2 linked regions of the Hydrogenovibrio crunogenus genome follow. The protein of the gene in region 1 binds, or shares a complex with, the protein of each later gene. Links are inferred from orthologs where the notes say so. Each region holds a gene or a part of one and is shown on either strand. Other genes may lie near its edges.

Evidence for each region.
Region 2: the proteins of dapF (region 1) and GHNINEIG_RS05285 are in contact, whole or in part, in a solved structure (PDB 5YGU), measured with the Escherichia coli proteins. The link is inferred for Hydrogenovibrio crunogenus from one-to-one orthologs.

The regions. Positions count from the first base shown.
Region 1 is NZ_CP032096.1:436,625-443,088, reverse strand. What follows is about bases 3,101-5,920. They hold dapF (diaminopimelate epimerase), read right to left. Parts: upstream 5,027-5,920; coding sequence 4,175-5,026; downstream 3,101-4,174. Other genes in these bases: hslU (ATP-dependent protease ATPase subunit HslU), read left to right, coding at 5,128-5,920; GHNINEIG_RS02040 (DUF484 family protein), read right to left, coding at 3,504-4,175; GHNINEIG_RS02045 (bile acid:sodium symporter family protein), read left to right, coding at 3,101-3,452. In the rest of the region: GHNINEIG_RS02065 (YqhA family protein), read right to left, coding at 1-232; ATP-dependent protease subunit HslV, read right to left, coding at 237-788; GHNINEIG_RS02055 (tyrosine recombinase XerC), read right to left, coding at 837-1,790; GHNINEIG_RS02050 (nitroreductase), read left to right, coding at 1,860-2,531; more of GHNINEIG_RS02045, read left to right, coding at 2,583-3,100; more of hslU, read left to right, coding at 5,921-6,450. UniProt on the Escherichia coli protein: Involved in the succinylase branch of the L-lysine biosynthesis and in the biosynthesis of the pentapeptide incorporated in the peptidoglycan moiety. Catalyzes the stereoinversion of LL-2,6-diaminopimelate (L,L-DAP) to meso-diaminopimelate (meso-DAP).
Region 2 is NZ_CP032096.1:1,094,807-1,111,266, reverse strand. The notes cover bases 12,205-14,988. They hold GHNINEIG_RS05285 (RNA pyrophosphohydrolase), read right to left. Parts: upstream 13,954-14,988; coding sequence 13,456-13,953; downstream 12,205-13,455. Other genes in these bases: ffh (signal recognition particle protein), read right to left, coding at 14,956-14,988; GHNINEIG_RS05280 (histidinol-phosphatase), read left to right, coding at 14,251-14,907; aceE (pyruvate dehydrogenase (acetyl-transferring), homodimeric type), read right to left, coding at 12,205-13,028. Outside these bases: wrbA (NAD(P)H:quinone oxidoreductase), read right to left, coding at 1-570; GHNINEIG_RS05350 (ADP-ribosylglycohydrolase family protein), read right to left, coding at 732-1,817; GHNINEIG_RS05345 (hypothetical protein), read right to left, coding at 2,045-2,620; GHNINEIG_RS05340 (GNAT family N-acetyltransferase), read right to left, coding at 2,768-3,238; GHNINEIG_RS05335 (DUF3820 family protein), read right to left, coding at 3,316-3,525; GHNINEIG_RS05330 (hypothetical protein), read right to left, coding at 3,662-4,087; GHNINEIG_RS05325 (hypothetical protein), read right to left, coding at 4,111-4,752; GHNINEIG_RS05320 (hypothetical protein), read right to left, coding at 4,817-5,260; GHNINEIG_RS05315 (hypothetical protein), read right to left, coding at 5,380-5,880; GHNINEIG_RS05310 (hypothetical protein), read right to left, coding at 5,950-6,420; GHNINEIG_RS05305 (hypothetical protein), read right to left, coding at 6,499-6,816; lpdA (dihydrolipoyl dehydrogenase), read right to left, coding at 7,150-8,916; aceF (dihydrolipoyllysine-residue acetyltransferase), read right to left, coding at 8,929-10,251; more of aceE, read right to left, coding at 10,368-12,204; more of ffh, read right to left, coding at 14,989-16,335. UniProt on the Escherichia coli protein: Master regulator of 5'-end-dependent mRNA decay.

The sequences.
Region 1 (6,464 bases):
ACGCAGCTCTTTCTGCATCGCCCAATTCGTGATAATGCATCAGATGCGCCATGGTGTAGTACACATCAATCGCCGTCAAATAAAAAATGCCAAACGCCATAATCAGACTGGCAACAACGGCGAACAACACCACAAAACGGCTGTTCCACAGAACGCCCTCAAAGTATTTTTCGGCCAAACCTTGTTGTTCTGGATGCTTATCCGGCGCTGGAGAGCTTGCTTGATTTTCCATGCGTTTAATCCTCTTTATTCAAGCTTTCAATGGTTAAATTATGGTTGGTGTAGATACATAAATCAGCTGCAATATTCAACGCTTTTTCCACCACGTCTTTGGCCGATAAGTCTGTATTATCCATCAAGGCTTGCGCGGCTGAATGCGCATAGCTGCCACCAGAACCAATCGAAATAAAATCATGTGCCGGTTCAATGACATCACCCGTCCCTGAAATCAATAACATATTGTCGGCATCAGCAACCAGCATCATGGCTTCCAGCTTTCGTAAAGCACGATCGGTACGCCAGTCTTTCGCCATTTCAACTGCGGCACGCATCAATTGTCCATTGTGCGTTTGCAGCTTACCTTCGAAACGTTCAAACAACGTAAAGGCATCCGCAGTTGCACCGGCAAAGCCCGCAAGGATTTTACCATTATAAAGTCGGCGGACTTTACGGGCATTGCCTTTCATCACAACGTGTCCCAACGTGACTTGACCATCGCCGCCGATGACCATTTCGCCATTTCGTTTGGCGCATAAAATTGTGGTTCCGTGAAAGGTTTGTTCGCTCATGAGTTATCTCTTTCCATTTGCTAATTGATTGCTGTGTACTCAGATTTTCTAAGGCTTTTTCTTTGCTCTGGGATGCGCTTTGTCATACACCGTGGCTAAATGTTGCAGATCCAGCTTGGTATAAATCTGTGTGGTCGACAGATTGGCATGGCCTAGCATCTCTTGTACCGCCCTTAAATCTCCGCTAGATTCTAACACATGCGTTGCACAGGCGTGCCGCAATCTATGAGGCGACATTTTGGTGGGCAGCCCTGCTTGCAAGGTTCTTTTATCCAGCTGTGTTTGAATACTCCTGACCCCTAGCCGCTTCCCAAATCGGTTAACGAAAACGGCTTGTTCTCCTGGCTTGGCATAGTCAGATCGAATCTCAAGCCAACGATGCAGTGCCTTTTGTGCCGGTTGTCCGACAGGGGCATCTCGTTCTTTCTGCCCTTTCCCGAGCACCCGAACCCAACCTGAAGCCAAGCCATCCAATCCAGGAGACAAGTCCAACTCCACCAGTTCGGAGACTCGCAAACCACCGGAATACAAAATTTCAAAAATGGCTTGGTCACGCACGTCCTGCCAGGTTTTCAATGGTTGTTCCAAGAGCTGTCGTGTCAAATCCACATCCAAACTTTTAGGCAGCGCTTTGGGTTGTTTAGGCGCTTTCAGTCCTTTTGCCGGGTTGTGTAAGGCTCTACCTTGCTCAATCAAAAAAGCGTAGAAGGCTCGAATAGCCGATAATTGTCGAGCAATGCTACGGGCGGCAATGCCCTGTTGCATACGAGACGCAATAAAGGCTTGCAACACCGGCAGCTGAATCGCTTGCCAATCATCAAATTGATCTAAAAACGCCCAGGCCTGGTCACTTTTAAGAGCTTTTTCGTCTAATGGACGTTCAAGGAATTCCCCTAAATAAAACACCAGTAAACCCATCAAATCCCGCTGATAGTTTGATATCGTATGCTCGGACTTGTTTTCTAGCTTTAATTGCTTGATAAAGCGTTGATAATCACTCAAAATGATGACCTCTGATCTGAGTTAAGGCCTTATTTTAAATAAAATTGGGCCCCTTTATGCGAGAAAATTATGACACAAACAGTATCTGAAGCCATTAAAGCTCGACATTCTGCCCGTGCCTTTCTAGACAAGGCCGTCGATGAAAAACAAATTTATCAAATTTTGGAGTTAGCTCGCCGCGCACCTTCCGGTGTCAACACGCAACCTTGGCAGGTTTCCGTGGTATCCGGTCAGACCAAGCAGATGTTGGAAGCTAAAATGCTGGCACAATTTAATGCTGGTCAGCGCGGAGAGATGCAGTACCAATACTACCCGAAAACTTGGGTGCCGCCTTATAAACAACGCCGAGTCGAGACCGGGAAGCAGCTCTATGGCGCGCTGAACATCGCCAGGGAAGATAAAGATAAACAGAAAAAACAATGGGCTGCCAATTACCGAGCATTTGATGCGCCAGTGGCTCTCTTTTTCTGGATGGATAATGTGCTTGAAACCGGCTCTTATCTGGACTATGGCATGTTTTTGCAAAACATTATGTTGCTCGCTTCTGAACAAGGACTCGCCACCTGTCCACAAGGCGCATTAGGCGAATACCCAGACATCGTTCGACAAACACTGAAAGTGCCTGACGATAAAATTCTGGTCGGCGGCATGGCCATTGGTTATGAAGACAACAACCACCCCGTCAATCAATACCGAACCGAAAGAGAGCCGGTTGAGAGCTTTACCCAGTTCTTTGATTAAAAAATTCGGTAAAATACGAACACTTTTTAACTACTTTAAGATTTTAAAATAATGACTGCTGACTTACTGACCCAAGTGATTCTACCTTTGGCCCTTTTCTTGATTATGTTTGGAATGGGCTTATCTCTTCGACCTGCTGATTTCAAAAATGTATTGGCCTCCCCCAAAGCAATGGGAATTGGTCTGATTGGGCAAATGCTGCTATTGCCATTGGTGGCTTTCTTCATTGCCTTGGCATTCAAACTGCCACCGGAAATTGCAGTGGGGTTAATGATCATCGCTTTGGCACCCGGCGGCGCGACTTCGAACATGTTCACCTATTTATCGAAAGGCGATGTATCACTTTCAATCAGTTTGACCGCCGTGGTCAGTCTCATTGCCCCTTTCAGCATTCCAATCATCACAGCATTGAGTATGACTTATTTCATGGGCAACGCCACTGAGTTCAGTTTGCCGATTGTCAAAACCATCATACAACTGTTAGTGATTACCGTGATTCCAGTCGCACTTGGCATGCTGGTGTTGGCGCGTTGGTCTCAGATCGCCGCTAAAATCGAACACGTTTTAAAGTGGTTCTCGGTGGTCTTTTTATTCTTCATCATTGCTTTGATTGTATTGAAAAATGCCGACAATATGATGAACTTTTTTATGCAAGCGGGGTTAGCGACTTTGGTCTTGAATATTGCGGTCTTGATATTAGGGGTCTATCTTGCGAAGTGGGCTAAATTGTCGGAAGCGCAATCCACCTCCATCGGTTTTGAAGTCGGGATTCAGAATGGAACCTTGGCATTGGTGGTGGCCGGCACTTTAATCGGCAACAGCACCATGATGATTCCCGCGGTGACTTATTCTTTATTGATGTTCATCACGGGCGCGGCTTTTGCAATGCTGGTCACGCGTCGAAAAGGTCGCACCGCTTAACGGCTTAGGCTCAATCAATCCGGAAACCAGATGATCGTCTTTTTATAAGCTTTAAAACAGGCGTTGCAATCGCGCCGTGATCATCTGCCCCATCACTTTTAAAAAGTAAGTGCCTAACTCTGGGCTAAAACGATCCGTGGTCGCCCCCAGCGCCAAAGCACCCCACACTCGTTGCTGCCCCAAGGGAATCACGCAAACGGACTGCATGGCTTGATCCGTATGAAATAACCCTTTCTGCCAACTGTCTTCCAACAAGCCACAAACCGGTTTACCCGGCTGTAAGGTTTCTTTTAAGCTTTTTGACCAGGCCTGGGAAATCCCTAGCTGATTTACGCCATGAACCGATGTTTTCGGGACATCCCAAGAAATAATAGTCACTTCTTCAACAGTAAAGACTTCGTGCATCACATCATAAACCACGTTGACGGCGTCCTGCTCTGACTCTGCCGCCAGTAAGGCATACGATAGATCATACACCTTATGCAACAAGGCACCGTTTTCACCGGCAATGTCTTTCAGTGTGTCCACTTCAACTTGCAGGCTGTCTCGCTGCTCTCTTAACTGAAACACCTGACGTTCCAATAAAGAAACCTCATGGCCACTTTTCGGATGCGGAATACTCAACTCATTCAACAAATTCGGAAACACATGAAAGAATTCACGGTTTCGGTTCAAATAGTTCGCCACATCTTCGGCATGAATATCATTAATCAAGCTAGACACTAAGCAGGTACTCCTCTTGCAATTTCCCCATCAAACACATGGACGGCGGGGCCAGTCATCCAAACCGGGCTACTTTTATCACCATTCCATTCAATCTCTAAATCACCACCAGGCAACGAAACCGTCACCACATCGTCCACCTCTCCGAGGTTTCTTAACACCACCATGGCCGCACAGGCTCCGGTGCCGCAGGCTAACGTTTCTGCCGCACCGCGTTCATAAACGCGTAATTTGATATGTTGACGATCCGATGTTTCAGCAAATCCCACATTCACTCTTTCCGGGAACAACCGGTGCGATTCAATTTTTTCACCCACTTCGGCGACAGGCGCGGCACCTAAATCGGCCACCCGTAATACCGCATGGGGGTTCCCCATCGACACGGCACCAATTTCAAAACGTTCTCCGTCCACATCCAATTCATATTGTTCCGATTCCAACGGCATATCAAATGGCAAGGCTTGCGGTAAAAAGTTCGGCGCGCCCATATTTACGCGCACCCAACCTTGTTCGGTAATGTACAGCACAATAATGCCTGACGCCGTTTCCACTCGTATCTCGGTTTTATCGGTTAAGCCTTGGTCATACACAAACTTGGCAAAACAACGCGCGCCGTTGCCGCACTGTTGAACCTCCGAACCATCGGCATTGAAAATACGATAACGAAAATCCACATCGACCTGTGCCGAATTTTCCACCATGAGCAACTGATCAAACCCCACGCCAAAATAGCGGTTCGCCCAGAAACGAATTTCTTCTGTTGAGAGCGTAATCGTTTCTTGCGTGGCGTCAATCACCATAAAGTCATTGCCCAGACCCTGCATTTTGGAAAATTTTAATAAGTTTGTCATGGTGTTTTGCTGTGCCTTATATCATTCATTACAGTAATTCCTTTATAATAAACGAATTACACGAAAATCGAAAACTCAGAATTGAAGGAAACCCGCTCAAAATGATGACACCCAAGGAAATTGTTCACGAATTGGATAGCTATATCGTTGGTCAGGCAGAAGCGAAAAAATCCGTTGCCATTGCTTTACGTAACCGTTGGCGCAGAATGCAACTGCCTGAAGAGCTTCGTCAAGAAGTTACCCCGAAAAATATTCTGATGATTGGCCCGACCGGGGTTGGGAAAACCGAAATTGCGCGCCGTTTAGCTAAATTAGCGAACGCTCCTTTCATTAAAGTCGAAGCGACCAAGTACACCGAAGTCGGTTATGTCGGCCGGGAAGTGGACTCAATCATTAAAGACTTAGTGGAAAACGCCATTAAGATGCAACGCGAACAAGCGATGAAAGGCGTCAAAAGCAAAGCTCAGGATCTAGCGGAAGAAAAAATCCTGGATGTGCTTTTGCCGCCTGCTCGTGGCCGGGAAGAAGACAGCTATGAACATATGTCTGAAACGCGCCAGAAATTCCGCAAGCGCCTGCGCGAAGGGGAATTAGACGACAAAGAAATCGAAATCGATTTGAATGCGGCTCCCGCTCATGTAGAAATCATGGGCGCGCCGGGTATGGAAGAAATGACCAACCAACTTCAAGACATGTTCCAAGGGTTAAACCAAGGCAAAAAGAACAAGCGTAAATTACCCATCAAGCAGGCGATGAAATTGCTCACCGAAGAGGAAGCACAACGCATCATTGATCAGGAAGACTTGAAAACCAAAGCGATTGAAAACGTTGAGCAGAATGGGATCGTCTTCATTGATGAAATCGACAAGGTCGCGAAACGCCAAGAAGGGTCGGGCGGCGGCGATGTCTCTCGTGAAGGCGTTCAACGGGACTTGTTACCCTTGATTGAAGGGTCGACCGTTTCGACCAAATATGGCATGATCAAAACCGACCACATTCTGTTTGTGGCATCCGGTGCCTTCCATTTAGCGAAGCCATCGGACTTGATTCCGGAATTACAAGGGCGTTTACCGATTCGCGTGGAGCTGAAATCGTTGGAAGTGGAAGACTTTATCCGCATCTTGACCGAACCTAAAGCGGCTTTAACCACGCAAGCGATTGAGCTGTTGAAAACCGAAGGGGTCAAAATCGAATTCAGCGGCGATGGCATCAAACGTTTGGCGGAAATTGCTTACCACGTGAATGAGACCACCGAAAACATCGGTGCACGACGCCTACATACGGTTATGGAGCATTTGCTGGAAGAAGTGTCTTTCAATGCACCGGATTTCGGTCAGGAAACCGTCATCATCGATGAAGCATTTGTGAATGATCGTTTGGGAGAGCTATCGCAAGATCAAGATCTCTCACAATACATCCTGTAAAACATCGAGGACTT
Region 2 (16,460 bases), 660 kb from region 1 along the record:
ATGGACACCTTGACACTTGGCAATCTTAATTTCATTTTCTGAAGGTTGTCGGCTACCGTCACCTCCAGCTAAAGTGCTCGCCCCATAAGGTGTGCCACCGGTTATTTCACTCATATTAGTCATTTCCTGACAAGAATAAGGAACGCCGACAACGATCATGCCGTAATGAAACAGATTTGTGTGAAACGACGTGATGGTCGTTTCTTGACCGCCATGCTGTGTCCCGGTGGAGGTGAATACGCTACCGACCTTGTTTATCAATTTTCCACCTGCCCAAAGTCCCCCTGTCTGATCTAGGAAATTTCGCATCTGCGCACACATATTGCCAAAGCGCGTCGGGGTACCAAATATGATGGCATCATAATCGGCTAACTCGCTCGGTGTTGCGATTGGTGCTGATTGATCAAGTTTAACGCCAGCCTTTTGCGCTTGCTCATCCGTCATTAACTCAGGCACACGCTTAATCGTCACTGCCACACCCTCAACGCTACCTGCGCCCTCAGCAACTGCTTTAGCCATCGTTTCAACGTGACCATACATGCTGTAGTACAAAACAAGAACTTTCGTCATATTCCTTCTCCCTAGTTTCGGTAAGAACCACAATACAAACGCTTACAGCCATGTTAAATGAGCTATATTACGTATGTCAACCATCCTTAAAAAAGGTCACTTTATCTTAAAAAATCCCTCTAAAAATAGCATTAACGTTAACGTATCCAGCTTTGTTAAGCTTAGATTGGCTCGATATCAGAAGCCAATTTTTCAGCTAACTGGGTCAATTCATCTGCGTTATTGAGCCCGTCAAGAAATCGCTTAGGGATACCACTCAAACCGACTTGGGCACCTGTAAGCGTTGCGGTCAATATTGCCCGTGCCTGATTTTGACCACCGCCGTTAACGGCATGCAGCACGGCTGACTCAAAGTCATTATGAAATAAAGCAGATAGATAATAAGCGGCAGGCAGTTGATGGTAAATGGCGCATGGCATCCCATAAACGATAGAGACTTTCCAAGGCGGATCAATTCGAATATCCGAATCAAAGGCCGCCGCCGCCATATAAGAAGGTGAAAGTAATGCATCAGGCGAAGCAAAACGCCCAGCGCGTGGCGGATCAGGGTCCCCTTTTTGCGGAGGTTGCAAATCATCATTCGTGACGGCATGAAAAGGCAACGCACCGCTTTTCACCCGCTTCATCAATTTTGCAGAAATATCCGCATCCAAGCGGTTCCCTTCAACAACAAGCCCTAATACAGCGCCAAAGGCAACCGTCATGGAGACGACCGTCTCATCCTCCTGTGTCAAAATAGCATTTTGGGTAATAGCCGCGGCCAGTTTGTCAGGCTGAAATGCATAACGAACCGCAATAGCAAGGGTGCGCTCAATCGCTTCGGTTGTGTCCGCATGCCCGCCCGTTTGACCCCAGGGTAAGTTTTGCTGAACCCGTTTGCGCCACGCATCGCGAATGGATTGGCTGGTATAGTTCCCCGGTCCGCTTATGGGCGTACCATCAAGCAGAGGAAAAAGTTCCTCATCCATTCGGCGGCAAAAATCTTTCTCATCGTAGCCTTTGTTTTCGACCAGAGAATGCAGCATAAGTTCCAAGATGAACCCTGCCTGAGAAAGTTGACCTGCTTTCAAGCCATCATGATATCGACCCGGTTTTGGATCGGTGTATTCATCTATCCAATCACCATAGTCTCTACGCAGTTCCGTCAGGTCGTAATACCAATGAGGGCCAACTGCAAGGGCATCGCCGATAAAAGCCCCCATAATCGCACCCGCAGCACGATCTTTCACTTCCGAAGGATTAATCATAATTACTCCTTAATTGCCGCTTTTATACTAACATTATTTTTCAGAGTAATAATTCAATTATCACGTTTATAAGATATTGTTTTAATTAAATTTATTAATAGAAACTTAATAAAAAACCCGCTAAAAAAATACTAAGCGGGTTAATGAAGTGCGTTGAGGGGCGTTAAATTGACCAGGCCTGGCTGTTTTTTTTGTTTGGTCCAATTATTCGCTCAGCCTTCTATTCATCAGCCAATCCAAGACATCACGGTGTTTAACAGCCCTCTTTCGGATGTCGGCGCTATCTGTTTCATTCTCACCATGAGGCCTGTTTGGGTTTTTAACACCGTGTATACCGTATCGGTTTTGATTTCTTTATACACAGAGGTGCCGTATGTCGTATCCACCAAAAAACTAAACGTATTAATCAATGCATCACTTTCCAATTGATAGGCTTTGTGCTTATGGATGTTTTGTTTTTCGATGTCGTTATATCGACCTTCAAACCTATTTAAAATATATCTTGAATCCACGCCAAACACATTGGCCCAATATTCCATCTTAATGAAGCCAGCATCCATTCTCCATTGGTCACCATATATTTTATAGTCGCCCATTTTAAAACCATCAGGCTTATAAAGATGCGCGATGTAAACATCCTTTTTATTGTCTACGGCATCAAAGGTGATCGTTGCAATAACTTTTTCTTCCGTTAATGACGAATAGGTCAACGCTAATAAAACGGCCAAAATGGCGTTTAACATCAAGCTGACAATTATCACAAAAACGGGGATTGCTAACACCCTACCAATTAACCGACGCATTGAGTTCCTTCTTGTTTATTTAGTTTTTTCACTAACTCACAATAATCATACTTGATAAAAATAGCTAATCAAAATAATCATTCCCAGAATTCGGATACAAAAAAACCCGCATAAGCGAGCTTTTTAATATTCAAAAATAGTGGTTTGTTAAGTAATTTTATATTCCATAAAAACAGCTTCGGGGTGAGGATTAAATCGGTAAGGCTCTATTTCCTTAAAGCCATACCATTGATACAACTGTAACGCTTTATCAAGCGCTCTAATACTGTCTAACCGTATAGAACAATACCCCATTTCTCTTGCCTGACATAAAAACGCCTTTGTCAGTGCTTTGCCTATACCCATACCATGACAGTTTGATAAAACATACATTCGTTTCATCTCAGCGATACCCGGTTCAAGCTCTCTAAGACCAACCGCGCCAACATAAGCGCCTTCTAGTTTTGCCAACAAGAGAGCGCCTTTAGGTTCACCATACATCTTCGATAGTGACCTCAGTTCATCAGAAAATCCCTGAAACTCAAGATCAAGACCTAAATATTTTGCATAAGCTCGAAATAGCTGAGAGCCTGCTTCAAACTGTTTTTCTGTTTTGGCTATTTCAACCTCTACAGGCATGTAGTATCTCCTAACTATCATGAAAAGAAAAAAAAGGGAAAAACAAAGGGGTAACGTCCCGTTTTCTAATTAAAAGTCTATTTTCTTAACGGATCAAGAAGATGCTTTAAACCATTGTGATCTAACTCGTGCATTAGAGCCAATAACTGCCCTAAATTACCCGGTGGAAAGCCCTCACGCGCAAACCAATTAAGGTAATTGCCTGGCAAATCAGCAATAATTCGCCCCTTGTATTTGCCGTAAGGCATCGTGACTGTCACGAGTTTCTTTAAGTTCTCTGGATTCATAAGTTAACGTAGTGAAATAAGTATTTATTAAGCATTTTTACCTTTGGTATACAGATGCATTATTCAGTAGCATTTAAGGGTAGCGTCCCCTTTCCACGAAGGCCTTATTGATCTGGTTTATACACTTGTTATATGTTTAACCAACTACCTCTTCACATTTTCTTGTTAAAACATAAAGTTCTTCAAGCATGCCATGAAATACATGATCATATTCATGCTTAGGCACACCTTCATATATTTTGTCGTATGGTTCTTTATATAGTTGATGGACGATTTTGTTTCTAAGGGAATTTAATTTGTTAAATTTATCAAATTGTTCTTTAGATATTTGATTTAAAATAAATAATACCTTTAAAACAGCATTAAAACCTAATGTGTCACTCAAGTCATATACTTCGTCTTGCTTAGAGTCAAAGTGAACACAACCTACAAGGGTAAGTAATGATTGAGCTTGGTTTTCCATAAACCCATGTAAAATCTGAATTGCTTCTATATAGAAGCCTTGCTCATATGCTTTTTCAGCCTCAATGTCAGGCATTTCTTTTTGTTTGATATATTCCATAATTTGATATCTAACGTTAAAATTCAGCCGTGCCGCTTTCCGGCGTCGGCTGGAACGACTTTTTGTGTGTATGTTTTGAATTCATTGATGATATTTTTTATTATAGCCGCATTTTCATCATTAATTGCTTGATCAAGTTCTTCGTTTTTACGTCCTTGTGTTGCAAAGTATGGCATTTCAATAAAGGGGATGCTTCTTGCCAAACAATTTTTTATTACCTCATATCTCGAAAGTTCGTAAACGGAACTATTACCTGTTGAAAAAATCACGGCGCCGACCCTACTTATTAATTTTAAGTCGAATATTCCATTTATATGCGACATGATATCATTCTCTTGTATAGTAACCCTGAGCGCATCCTTGTTTTGTTGAGCATTCGGAATCGGTTTTGATAATGCATTTGTAAAAACAATTGGAGACATGCCAACATTAACGCAACTCTGACGAAATTGCCCTTTCCACGTAGTTAGCCTCTGAACGAAACCATATGTTCGATTCCAAAATGTAGAACCTGATGAGATGGCTTCATCATAGATGCTTATGCCTGGAATAATTTGCGCCTTTCCATTGTTTTCCCTGCCAAAAACCAAGATTAAAGGAAATTTTTCTTGCTCGGTACTGCCAACTGCAACTACCGCATAATCTGTGAAAATGCTTTCGTTCATATAGTTTTACATCCAACGTTTAAGTTAACCAGCCGCGCGTTAGCGCGGTCGAGTTGACATTGTGTTAGGTGTTTTTATTGGTATCATTTAAAATTTCGATTCCTACATTTTCATACCTAGCAAAAACGCTATCCGTTTTTTCATTCCAACCATCTGGCATTTTCGATCTCAAGCCTGCTGCGTTTAGATATTTATCTTCATCTTTAGTAATTTGACAAATAATGTAAAACTTATTCAAAACAGCAAGAATATTTTGATCTGTCAGTGAATCCAAGTTTAAGAGTTTGTTCATGATGAAGAAATGTGGAACAACGTGTTCATGAGTGACCTCTTTTCTTTTTAAACCATTAGCTTTGATTGATGTACAAAAATTTATTTCCTTGAACTCATCTAAAGCATATCTAATGTATTGTGAATAAATTCTAGTTTTATCACCTGCTTTAACATGCTCTTTTGAGTTGTTAATAACTCTTCTTAAACACTCTAATTTCTGATTAATTGTTTGCATTTTTTTATAAAAACTTTGTGTTTAATTTTTAGAGAACTTAATTGAAATCGAGACCTAACGTTTAAGCTAACCAGCTGCGCGTTAGCGCAGTCGGCTTGAGTGTTTTGTTATACGTTTTATCATGTTTCTGGAATCATTTTAAGGGCTTCAATTGTTTCGGAAGACGCCGCACCAGCAAATAAATGCGTATTATTTATTAATGTTGTAACGGCAGGGCCATTTGACGCCCTTTTTTTCTCTATTCTAGATTTTGCCGCCCAAGCGTTATTTTTTCTTTGGTATACATCTTCCCACCATTCTCGACCATATTTTTTTAGTAATTTCTTTTTGATATCGACGAACCTAGCTTTACTATCTGGACCTTCGGCGGATGCAATTACACTTGCCCAAATCATTCTTTTTTGAAGGTCGTTAGCAATCCACGATTGGTTTTTAAGCTGTTTTGCAATATTGGGATGTACAAATAATTTGCCTTCTCGATACATGCGTTCAAGCCAGAGTGGCTCAGCTAAGTTAAAAGCTTCTCTTTTATTTATAACTTCAATATGAACTGACTTCTTAGACCATTGGTCAAGTTCATCAATCTCAGATAAATATTTTGCTGCTTGGTTTGTATCCATAATCTGACTTAGGTATTATAACGTTTAAGCTAACCGGACACATGTTAACAGGTCCGGTTGAGCATATTGTTAAGCTTTTGCAAGCCTTTGAAAATTATTAGCAATATATTTTTTAAACCGTTCATGGCAATGCTCAGTGTATTCACCTGTTTCTTTATTTTTTCGTTTGCCATTGAACCAAATAGAACGTTTTCCAGTATTTTTGCCAGATTTATTTTGAACTGATTCTTCTATAAATTCTTGAGAACTCATAATCCAAAACGTATCTAAACGTTCAGAATAGAAAATAAAGAAATAGTTTCCTCGATATTCATGTGAGAGAGCAGCAAAAAGTGCCGCATCACCCATAACAACATCTTTTGAACGTGCTTTAATTTGTACTTCTACAAAAGTGCCATCTTCACGTCTGACTACAGCATCAATTCCATTGTCATCGATTAGTGGCATATAAACATCTATGCCTTCTTTGAGCATTAAGCCTGCAACCCAGTATTCAATTCTTTTACCAAACCCTGCTGAATGTCTAAAAGTGATACTCATATTTCAAAAATCCTAACGTTTAAGCTAGCCGGTCGCGCGTTAGCGCGGTCGGGTTGAGTGTATTGTGAGGTTGTTTTTTTACAGTTCATCTTTGTTTTTAGAAATAAGACCCCAAAGCTCTTCAGTGCCATTATTTCTTTCAAAGCGAACCGCGCCAGAACGAACAAGGACTTTTCGTAATTCGTCATCTTCAAAACCACCCAACCTTTTTTTAATTTCGGAAAAAGAGCGTTTCTTCCATTTTTCTTCACTTAGTAGTTTTTTAGCTACTTTTTCAGCCATAAATTCAGTTTTCAATTCTTGTTTAAGACGACGCTCTTGCACTCTAAATGTTACATAGCCTGTGAATGCTGCGATCAATATAGTTACTAGAGTCTGATAAATAATATTTTCCATATTGTTTCACGCAACCTAACTATAATTAGACATCCTAACCTGTATATATTTACGTACGGAAATAAATTATAAAGTTGACATTTTAAGATAATAATTTTAGTAGATTAATTTTATACAACCACATGCTATTATTATATAATTCAATCGCTTAATCTATTTTACAAGGCATAAATCATAGCGACTAAACCACGTTTATTAGATCTTTAGCACAAATGCATTCAACTCTTTAATTTTCCAGCACAATTGAATAACATCATACATAAAATACGTATTTAAACCAATAAAAAACCCGCATAAAGCGGGCTTTTTAATCTGAAAAACAACCAGGCCTGGCTATTTTTTCTTTTTAAGTGGCATCAAATCAGTAATCGTTCCTTCCGCCATCTCCGCTGCGAAACAAAGCGTTTCTGACAGCGTTGGATGTGGATGGATAGTCAAACCGATGTCTTGCATATCGGCCCCCATCTCAATGGCGAGCATGGCTTCTGCCACCAGCTCACCGGCGTTAGGCCCGACAATACCGCAACCGAGTAAACGATGCGTTTCGGCACAGAATAAGGCTTTGGTTAGCCCTTCGTCTCGTCCTAAGCTTAAGCTACGACCTGAGGCTGCCCATGGGAAGGCACCTTTTTCGTATTCAATGCCTTCGGCTTTAAGCTCGTCTTCGGTTTTACCCGCCCAAGCGACTTCTGGGTCGGTATAGGCCACGGATGGAATGCCCATTGGCGTAAACGCGCTTGGCATGCCGTTAATGACTTCAGCCGCCACTTTCCCTTCATGCACGGCTTTGTGAGCTAGCATTGGTTGACCAACAATGTCACCAATCGCATAGATGTGATCGACATTGGTTTTTTGACGCTCATCCACTTCAATGAAGCCCCAGTCGTTCACGGCCACACCGGCTTTATCCGCATCAATCAACTGACCGTTTGGTGCACGACCCACCGCAACCAAGATACGATCAAACGTATCTGTTTCCGGGCAGTCTTTACCTTCAAACGTCACCACCAAACCTTCTTCCTTGGCTTCGACATTGGTGACTTTTGATTTCAAGTAAATGTTTTCGTATTTCTTTTTGATTCTTCTCAGCAATGGCTTAGAGATGTCTTTATCCGCACCAGGAATAATGGTGTCACCCAATTCCACCACGGTGATATTTGACCCTAATGAATCATACACTTGCGCCATTTCCAGACCGATGATCCCGCCACCGATCACCAACATGCGGTTTGGCACTTCTTCCAGTTCCAATGCATCGGTAGAATCCATGACACGTGGATCGTCATGCGGAATGAATGGAAGCTTCACTACACGCGATCCGGCCGCGATGATGGCGTTTTCAAATGCGATGGTTTTGGTGCCACCGTCTGCCAAATCAACCGTGACCGTATTGGCTGAGCTGAATTTTCCGTAGCCTTGTACCACGTCCACATTTCGTGCTTTAGCCAGACCTGATAAGCCGCCAGTCAGTTTACCGATGACGGAATCTTTATAGTCACGCATTTTGTTGGTGTCGATTTTCGGCTCGGCGAATTCAATACCATGCTCGCCCATTTCACGGGTTTCGTTTAAAACGACGGACATGTGTAATAACGCTTTAGATGGAATACAACCCACATTCAAGCACACCCCACCGATGGACTCGTAACGTTCGATCATCACGACTTTTTTGCCTAGATCAGCGGCGCGGAATGCGGCGGTGTAACCACCCGGGCCAGAGCCTAATACCAACACTTCACATTGCATATCCGCATCGGGCAAGTCTGCCGCAGAAACGGCTTGTGGCGCTGGTGTTTCTGGTGTTTTTTCAGGTTCTGGGGTCACACTTTCTTCTACATTAGAAGAAACGGTTTCCACGTCGGCAATTTCGATTTTACCCACGACCGAGCCTTCTTTAACCTTGTCACCCACATCAATGTTCATTTCCACCACGCGACCTGCGTAAGGCGCAGGGATTTCCATGGTGGCTTTATCTGACTCTAGGGTTAACAAAGAGTCGTCTTGAATAACTTCTTCGCCAGCAGACACTAATACTTCAATGACATCGACTTCTGCGAAGTCACCGATATCTGGAATCAGGATGTCAACAATCTTACTCATACACTTCTCCGATTACAGAATCAATTGGCGTAAATCAGTTAAATACTGACCCACCGTCGTGGTAAAGCGAACGCCTTCCGCACCATCGACCACACGGTGATCGTAAGACACACTGAACGGCATCACCAAACGCGGTTCAAATTCAGACCCGTTCCAGACCGGTTGCATTTTCGCTTTTGAAAGCCCCATGATAGCGACTTCCGGAGCGTTGACGATTGGCGTAAACTGCGTGCCGCCGATACCGCCTAAGCTGGAGATGGTAAAGGTGCCGCCGGACATATCTTTTGGCGACAATTTACCGTCACGTGCTTTGCCGGAAATTTCCATCAGCTCACGAGACAGCTCATAAATGCCTTTTTTATCGACATCACGTAGAACCGGTACGACCAACCCATTTGGTGTATCAACCGCCACACCGATGTTGTAGTAATGCTTTTTAATCAAAGACTGACCGTCTGGCGATAAAGAGCTGTTGAAACTTGGAAAGTCTTGCAACGCTTTGACCACGGCTTTCATCACGAAGACCAGTGGCGTTAATTTCACGCCTTCTTTTTCCGCTTTCGCTTTCATGCTCTTACGGAAGGCGTCCATTTCAGTGATGTCGCATTCGTCAAACTGCGTGACATGCGGGACATTCAACCAGCTTGTTTGTAGGAACTTACCAGAGATTTTCTTGATACGTCCCAACTCTTCGGTCTCAGTTTCACCGAACTGACTGAAGTCGATTTCCGGTACAGATGGAATGCCCATGCCGCCTTGTGCTTGACCTGCGCCCGCACCGCCTTGCATGACTGATTTAATCATGGCTTCAATATCAGATTGCTGGATACGCCCTTTAGGACCTGTTCCAGACACGGTATTGATGTCGACACCCAATTTACGCGCGAAGGCTCTGACCGATGGAGAGGCATGAGAGGCTGCGCCCATAGACTGTGCATTGACAGGTTTGGTTAACGCTTGTGCAGTTGGAGAAGGCGTTGGTGCCGGGGCAGATTCTGCTGCTGGCTTAGGCGCTTCTTTAGGGGCTTCAGGTGCTTTTGCTGGAGCTGGCTTTTCTTCGGCTTTTTGCTCAGCCTTTTCAGGGGAAGCAGCCGCTTCAGACACTTCAATTTCGAAAACCGCATCGCCTTCCGCGACTTTATCGCCGACTGAAACAGTGACTTTGGTGATTTTTCCGGCGTAAGGCGCAGGGATTTCCATCGTTGCTTTATCTGATTCTAACGTGAGTAAAGAATCATCAACAGCGACCTCATCTCCTTCGGCGACTAAAACTTCAATAACTTCTACTGAATCAAAATCGCCGATATCCGGGATATTAATTTGCTGTGTAGCCATTTCATTTAATTCCTTCTTAGTATTCAGCTTGATTGGGTTTAAACGAATCAATCAAGCCAAATATGAATTCTTTCGCTGCTAGGTCACTAACAGCGATGTCTGGTTAGACGTTTCTATTAAGCATGAACGGGATAGGTTTTTTCGCTATCAATCCCGTATTTTTCAATTGCTTTCTGAACCACTTCTGGCTTGATGCTACCGGCATCTGCCAAGGCTTTGAGTGATTCCACTACTACGTAGTAGCGATTCACTTCAAAGAACTTACGAAGTTGTTCACGCGTATCAGAACGCCCGAAACCATCCGTTCCTAACACATAGAACTCACCCGGAACATATTCACGAATACGGTTAGGGTAATCGCGGATATAATCCGTTGCCGCAATAAACGGGCCTTTCGCACCCGATAATGTGGCTTCACAATAAGAAACTTTTGGCTTTTCAGTTGGGTGCATGCTATTCCAGCGTGTTGTTTCAATTCCGTCACGACGTAACAGGTTGAAACTTGGTGCTGCCCAGATATCTGCGGCAACATCCCACTCGTTTTCTAGCATGTCAGCTGCGGCGATCACTTCACGGAAAATCGTACCGGACCCCATCAACTGAACTTTGTTTTTATGTTTCGCTTCAGACTTCTTGAAGGAATAAAGACCTTTTAGAATGCCTTCTTCCGAGCCTTCCGGCATCGCAGGGTGCGAGTAGTTTTCATTCATACACGTAATGTAGTAGTAAACGTCTTCTTTTTCGTTGAACATACGTTTAATCCCATCACGGATGATGACGGCCATTTCATAAGCGAAGGTTGGATCGTAAGACAAACAGTTCGGTACATGATCGAATTGAATCAAGTTATGACCGTCCTGATGCTGTAGCCCTTCACCTTCTAGTGTGGTACGACCTGCTGTTCCACCCATTAGGAAACCACGGGCACGAGAATCCCCTGCGGCCCATGCCAAGTCACCAATACGCTGATAACCGAACATAGAATAGTAGATATAGAAAGGAATCATGCTCACGCCATAGTTCGCATAAGCAGTCGCTGCTGCGATCCAGTTAGACATGGCACCGGCTTCGTTGATCCCTTCTTGGAAAACTTGACCGTTGGCAGATTCTTTGTACCACATCAATTGGTCTGAATCCATTGGCTCATAGAGCTGACCGGCCGGATCGTAGATACCGACTTGACGGAACAATCCTTCCATCCCGAAAGTACGCGCTTCATCTGGAATAATCGGGACACAACGTGGCCCAATCTTCTTATCTCTTAACAAGATTGAGATGATACGGACGAACGCCATAGTCGTAGACATTTCACGGTCTTCCGTGCCTTCTGTTAACATTTTGAAAACAGACAGGTCTGGAACAGGAAGTGGCTCTGCCGTATCTTGACGACTTGGTAAATCGCCACCCAATGCTTCACGGCGCTCTTTCATGTATTTCAGAACATCGGAATCTTCATCCGGACGATGGAACGGAATGTCTTTTTCCAGTTCTTCATTTGAAATTGGTACAGAGAAACGATCACGGAAATATTTCATCCCTTCCAGATCCAGTTTCTTCTGCTGATGCGCCGTGTTCGCGGCTTCACCATACTGTCCCATTCCATACCCTTTAACGGTTTTGGCTAGGATAACAGTCGGTTTACCTTGTGATTCGGTCGCACGCTTATAAGCGTTGTAAATCTTACGCGGTGAATGACCCCCACGGGTTAGACGGAAAATTTCATCATCCGTCATGTCTTTAACCAGCTCGGCTGTTTCCGGGTATTTACCGAAGAAGTGTTCACGGACGAAAGCACCATCTTTTGCTTTATAAGCCTGGTACTCACCATCAACCACTTCACCCATACGCTCGATCAGCTTACCGGTGACGTCTTTTGAAAGCAGACGATCCCAGCCTGACCCCCAAATGACTTTGATAACGTTCCAACCGGCACCACGGAAAACCCCTTCCAGTTCTTGAATGATTTTGTCATTCCCTCGAACCGGGCCATCCAGACGTTGTAGGTTACAGTTGATTACAAAAATTAAGTTGTCTAGGTTTTCACGCTTGGCAAGCTGTAAAGCACCACGTGATTCCGGTTCATCCATCTCACCGTCACCCAAGAAGGCCCAAACCTTACGCCCTTGAGTTTCTGCTAAACCACGTGCTTGCATGTATTTCATGAAACGCGCTTGGTAAATTGCCATTAAAGGCCCCAAGCCCATTGAAACTGTTGGGAACTGCCAGTAATCTGACATCAACCATGGATGAGGATAAGACGATAGGCCATTACCATCGACTTCTTGACGATAGTTTCTCAGTTGATCCGCTTCTAAACGACCTTCCATATAAGAGCGTGCATACATCCCTGGGGCAGTGTGTCCTTGGAAGAAAACCATATCCGCACCTTGCTCATGCTTTGGTCCTTTAAAGAAGTGGTTCATCCCAACTTCATATAAAGTACAGCTGGAAGCGTACGAAGCGATGTGACCACCGACACTGGTGTATTTGTTTGCTCTTGAAACCATTGCCATGGCATTCCAGCGTAACAACGCACGCATTTTGCGCTCGATGCCTACGTCACCTGGATAGTTATCTTGTTCTTCTGGGGCAATGGTATTGATGTAAGGCGTATTTGCCGAATAAGGGATGTCGATACCATGAACACGCGCTTTCTCGATCAAAGTGCCAATGATATGTTGAGCCTTGTCAGATCCTTCAAAGGAGACAACGGCTTCTAATGCGTCAATCCACTCTTGTGTTTCTTGTGGATCCTGATCAACGAACTTATCGTTCATAAAATTTAACCTCTTTGGTTGGTTCAAACCTGCTTCAGGGGCTGGGTTTTCCTAAAGCCATTCAGTAGAATGTAGTTCTTACTTCTACCGCCAACAAAACCGTTTTGGTTTCCAGCTACTTAGTATTTCCAAAACGTATGAACATCTTGAAAGGCATAAATAAGACAATGCATCAGCCATTCTAGTTCATGTAAATGCGCAGGCATAATAACATTTTTTACCTATTTTGCATAACTAAGATAGCGGCTTTTCCCTGCATTTTTGTACAAATCGAAGTTGTTACAATCAAATAAAAACAGTTTGAAAAGAGGATAAGGGAAGGATATAAAAAGGTAACTTATTAAAACTTGGATGAATTTTAATAAGTTACCTTCGTTTTAACGTGAATATCATCTCATTTAATGAGACAGGAAAGTTTAACTAAAAACTACCCAACGTGTTCTTTCGTCCAGAATTTATGTAAATGCGTTTCAAGTTCCGTCAGGGCTTGATGATAAACCGATTGTTTAAATTCCACCACATTTTGAACCGGCACCCAATAATCCACCCAACTCCACCCTTCAAACTCTGGGGTTTCATGGGTATTTAAATTAATTTTTTCATCATCACTTAACATGCCCAGCAGAAACCAAATCTGCTTCTGACCAATACAGACCGGTTGGCTGTAGTGTCGAATCAGGTGTTTTGGTAAATCATAAGTGAGCCAATCCTTGGTACGACCTAAGACCCTGACATCTGAAGGCTCCAACCCCACTTCTTCTTTCAACTCACGAAAAACGGCTTGTTGCGGCGTTTCATTCTCACGAACGCCCCCCTGAGGAAATTGCCAGGCATCTTGATACAGGCGTTTTCCCCAAAACAGCTTACCTTCCTTATTTACAATAATGATACCTACATTGGGGCGATACCCATCTGCATCAATCACATATGACCCTTTTATTCTTGTTATTCTTTAATATTCAATACGTATAATTATTGCAAGAAAAGACCTTTTTTTTCAATCTCTTTTATCATTATTCGTGATTTTTTTCTAACCATAACGCTTAAACACAAAGAAAGTGCGTCGTTTTTACTCAAAACGCACGTTATTCTTAAAGATGCCTTTTAAAATACCACGTTCAAACCACATCGCAACACTATTTTCTGAACAGACCGATTTTCATCAGGTAAAATACCGCACATTAAATTCATTCCACCTTAACCAATTTTAAAAAGAAACCTTATGGCTTTAGCAATATTTGATCTTGATAACACTTTAATTCATGGTGACAGTGACTACCTTTGGGGAAAGTTTCTGGTTGAAAAAGGCGTGGTTGATCCGGACGTTTATGAAAAAACCAATGAACAGTTTTACACCGACTATAAAAATGGTTGTCTAGACATCTACAAATTCCAACGTTTTTCCTTAGCGCCTTTAACAAAACACAGCATGGAAACATTAAATGCTTGGCACGAAGAGTTTATGCAAAACTATATTCGTCCCATTTATCAGGACAAAGCGCAGGCATTAGTAGATGAACATCGCAGCAAAGGCGACCAACTTTTGATCGTGACGGCAACGAACAGCTTTGTGACCCGTCCAATTGGTGAGCTGTATGGTATTACGGAGCTTATTGGCACCGAACCCGAAATTGTTGATAACAAGTTCACAGGTGAAGTGGCTGGCGTGCCCTCTTTTCAAGAAGGGAAAGTCACACGACTCAATGACTGGCTAACAGAACATAACCAGAGCCTGGAAGGCAGTTATTTTTACTCCGATTCCCGTAACGATATTCCATTACTGGAAATTGTCGACCACCCGATTATCGTTGATGCCGATGAGTATCTCACCCAAGTGGCAAAAGAACGCCAATGGCCAAGCTTGTCTTTCAGAGACTGAATACAAAAAAACCACCAGGCCTGGTGGTTTTTTGAACGAATGAAACCCTTAACGCATTCCGGGTGGCAACATACCGCCCATTCCGGGAGGCATTTTCCCAGCCATCCCGCGCATCATGTTTTTCATACCGCCTTTCGAAACTTTCTTCATCATCTTCTGCATTTGAGTAAACTGTTTCATCAGCTTGTTAATATCTTGCACAGACGTACCAGACCCATTGGCGATACGTTTTTTACGAGAGCCTTTAATGATGGCCGGGTGCGCTCTTTCCTGACGTGTCATCGAGTAGATGATCGCTTCGAGGCGTTTAAAGTCTTTCTCAACGGCCTCGTTATTGATCTGGCCTTTCATTTGCCCCATGCCTGGCATTTTACCCATCAAGCCACCGACACCACCCATGCTGTTGATTTGCTGAAGCTGCTCGAGAAAATCTTCCAGGTCAAACTGACCGGATTTTTGCATTTTCTTGGCAAATTTCTGCGCTTTCTTTTGATCGATTTTACTTTCGGCATCTTCAATCAAGCTCAGGACGTCGCCCATTCCTAAAATGCGACCCGCCATACGGTCCGGATGGAACGATTCTAAAGCTTCGGTTTTTTCACCTGCCCCGATAAATTTAATTGGCTTACCGGTAATTTCACGGATGGATAATGCCGCACCGCCTCGCGCATCCCCGTCCGTTTTAGTCAGGACCACCCCTGTCAAAGGCAATGCATCATTAAACGCTTTGGCCGTGTTAGCGGCATCCTGCCCAGTCATGGCATCGACCACAAACAACGTTTCAACCGGTTTGATTGCTGTATGCAAGCGTTGTACTTCTTGCATCATGTCTTCATCGATATGCAAACGCCCTGCCGTATCAAGGATCAATACATCGACAAACTGTTTCTTCGCTTCTGCATGAGCTTTTTTGGCAATATCGACAGGATCTTCATCGGCAGACGAAGGGAAAAAACTCACATCGACTTGCTCAGCGAGCGTCTCCAACTGCTTGATTGCCGCTGGACGATAAACGTCTGCGGAAACCACCATGACTTTTTTCTTTTCACGTTCCTTTAACCAACGCGCCAGCTTACCGACCGAGGTGGTTTTACCCGCCCCTTGCAACCCGGCAACCATAATAATGGCGGGGGGTTCCACATTAAAGTTCAGCGGTTCGGCTTCCTGCCCCATGACGTCAGTCAATTGTTCACGAACAATCTTAATAAAGGCCTGACCAGGGTTTAAGCTGGTGGACACCTCTTGACCGATAGCTCTTTCTTGAACTTTATCGATAAATGTTTTCACGACCGGAAGCGCCACATCCGCTTCCAGTAATGCACGACGCACATCTCGCAGTGCATCTTTAATATTAGATTCTGTTAAACGCCCTTGCCCGGTAATCGCTTTAAACGATTTGGCTAAACGATCCGATAAATTATCAAACATATTTCTTTTCCCTACACGAAACTGACGACAAAGCTGACTGATCTTGAAAACAGCTAAGTCAGTGCTTTATTTTTAATTTCGTTTCATTTAATGCTAATTTTCGATATTATACGGTTTTATGCGTT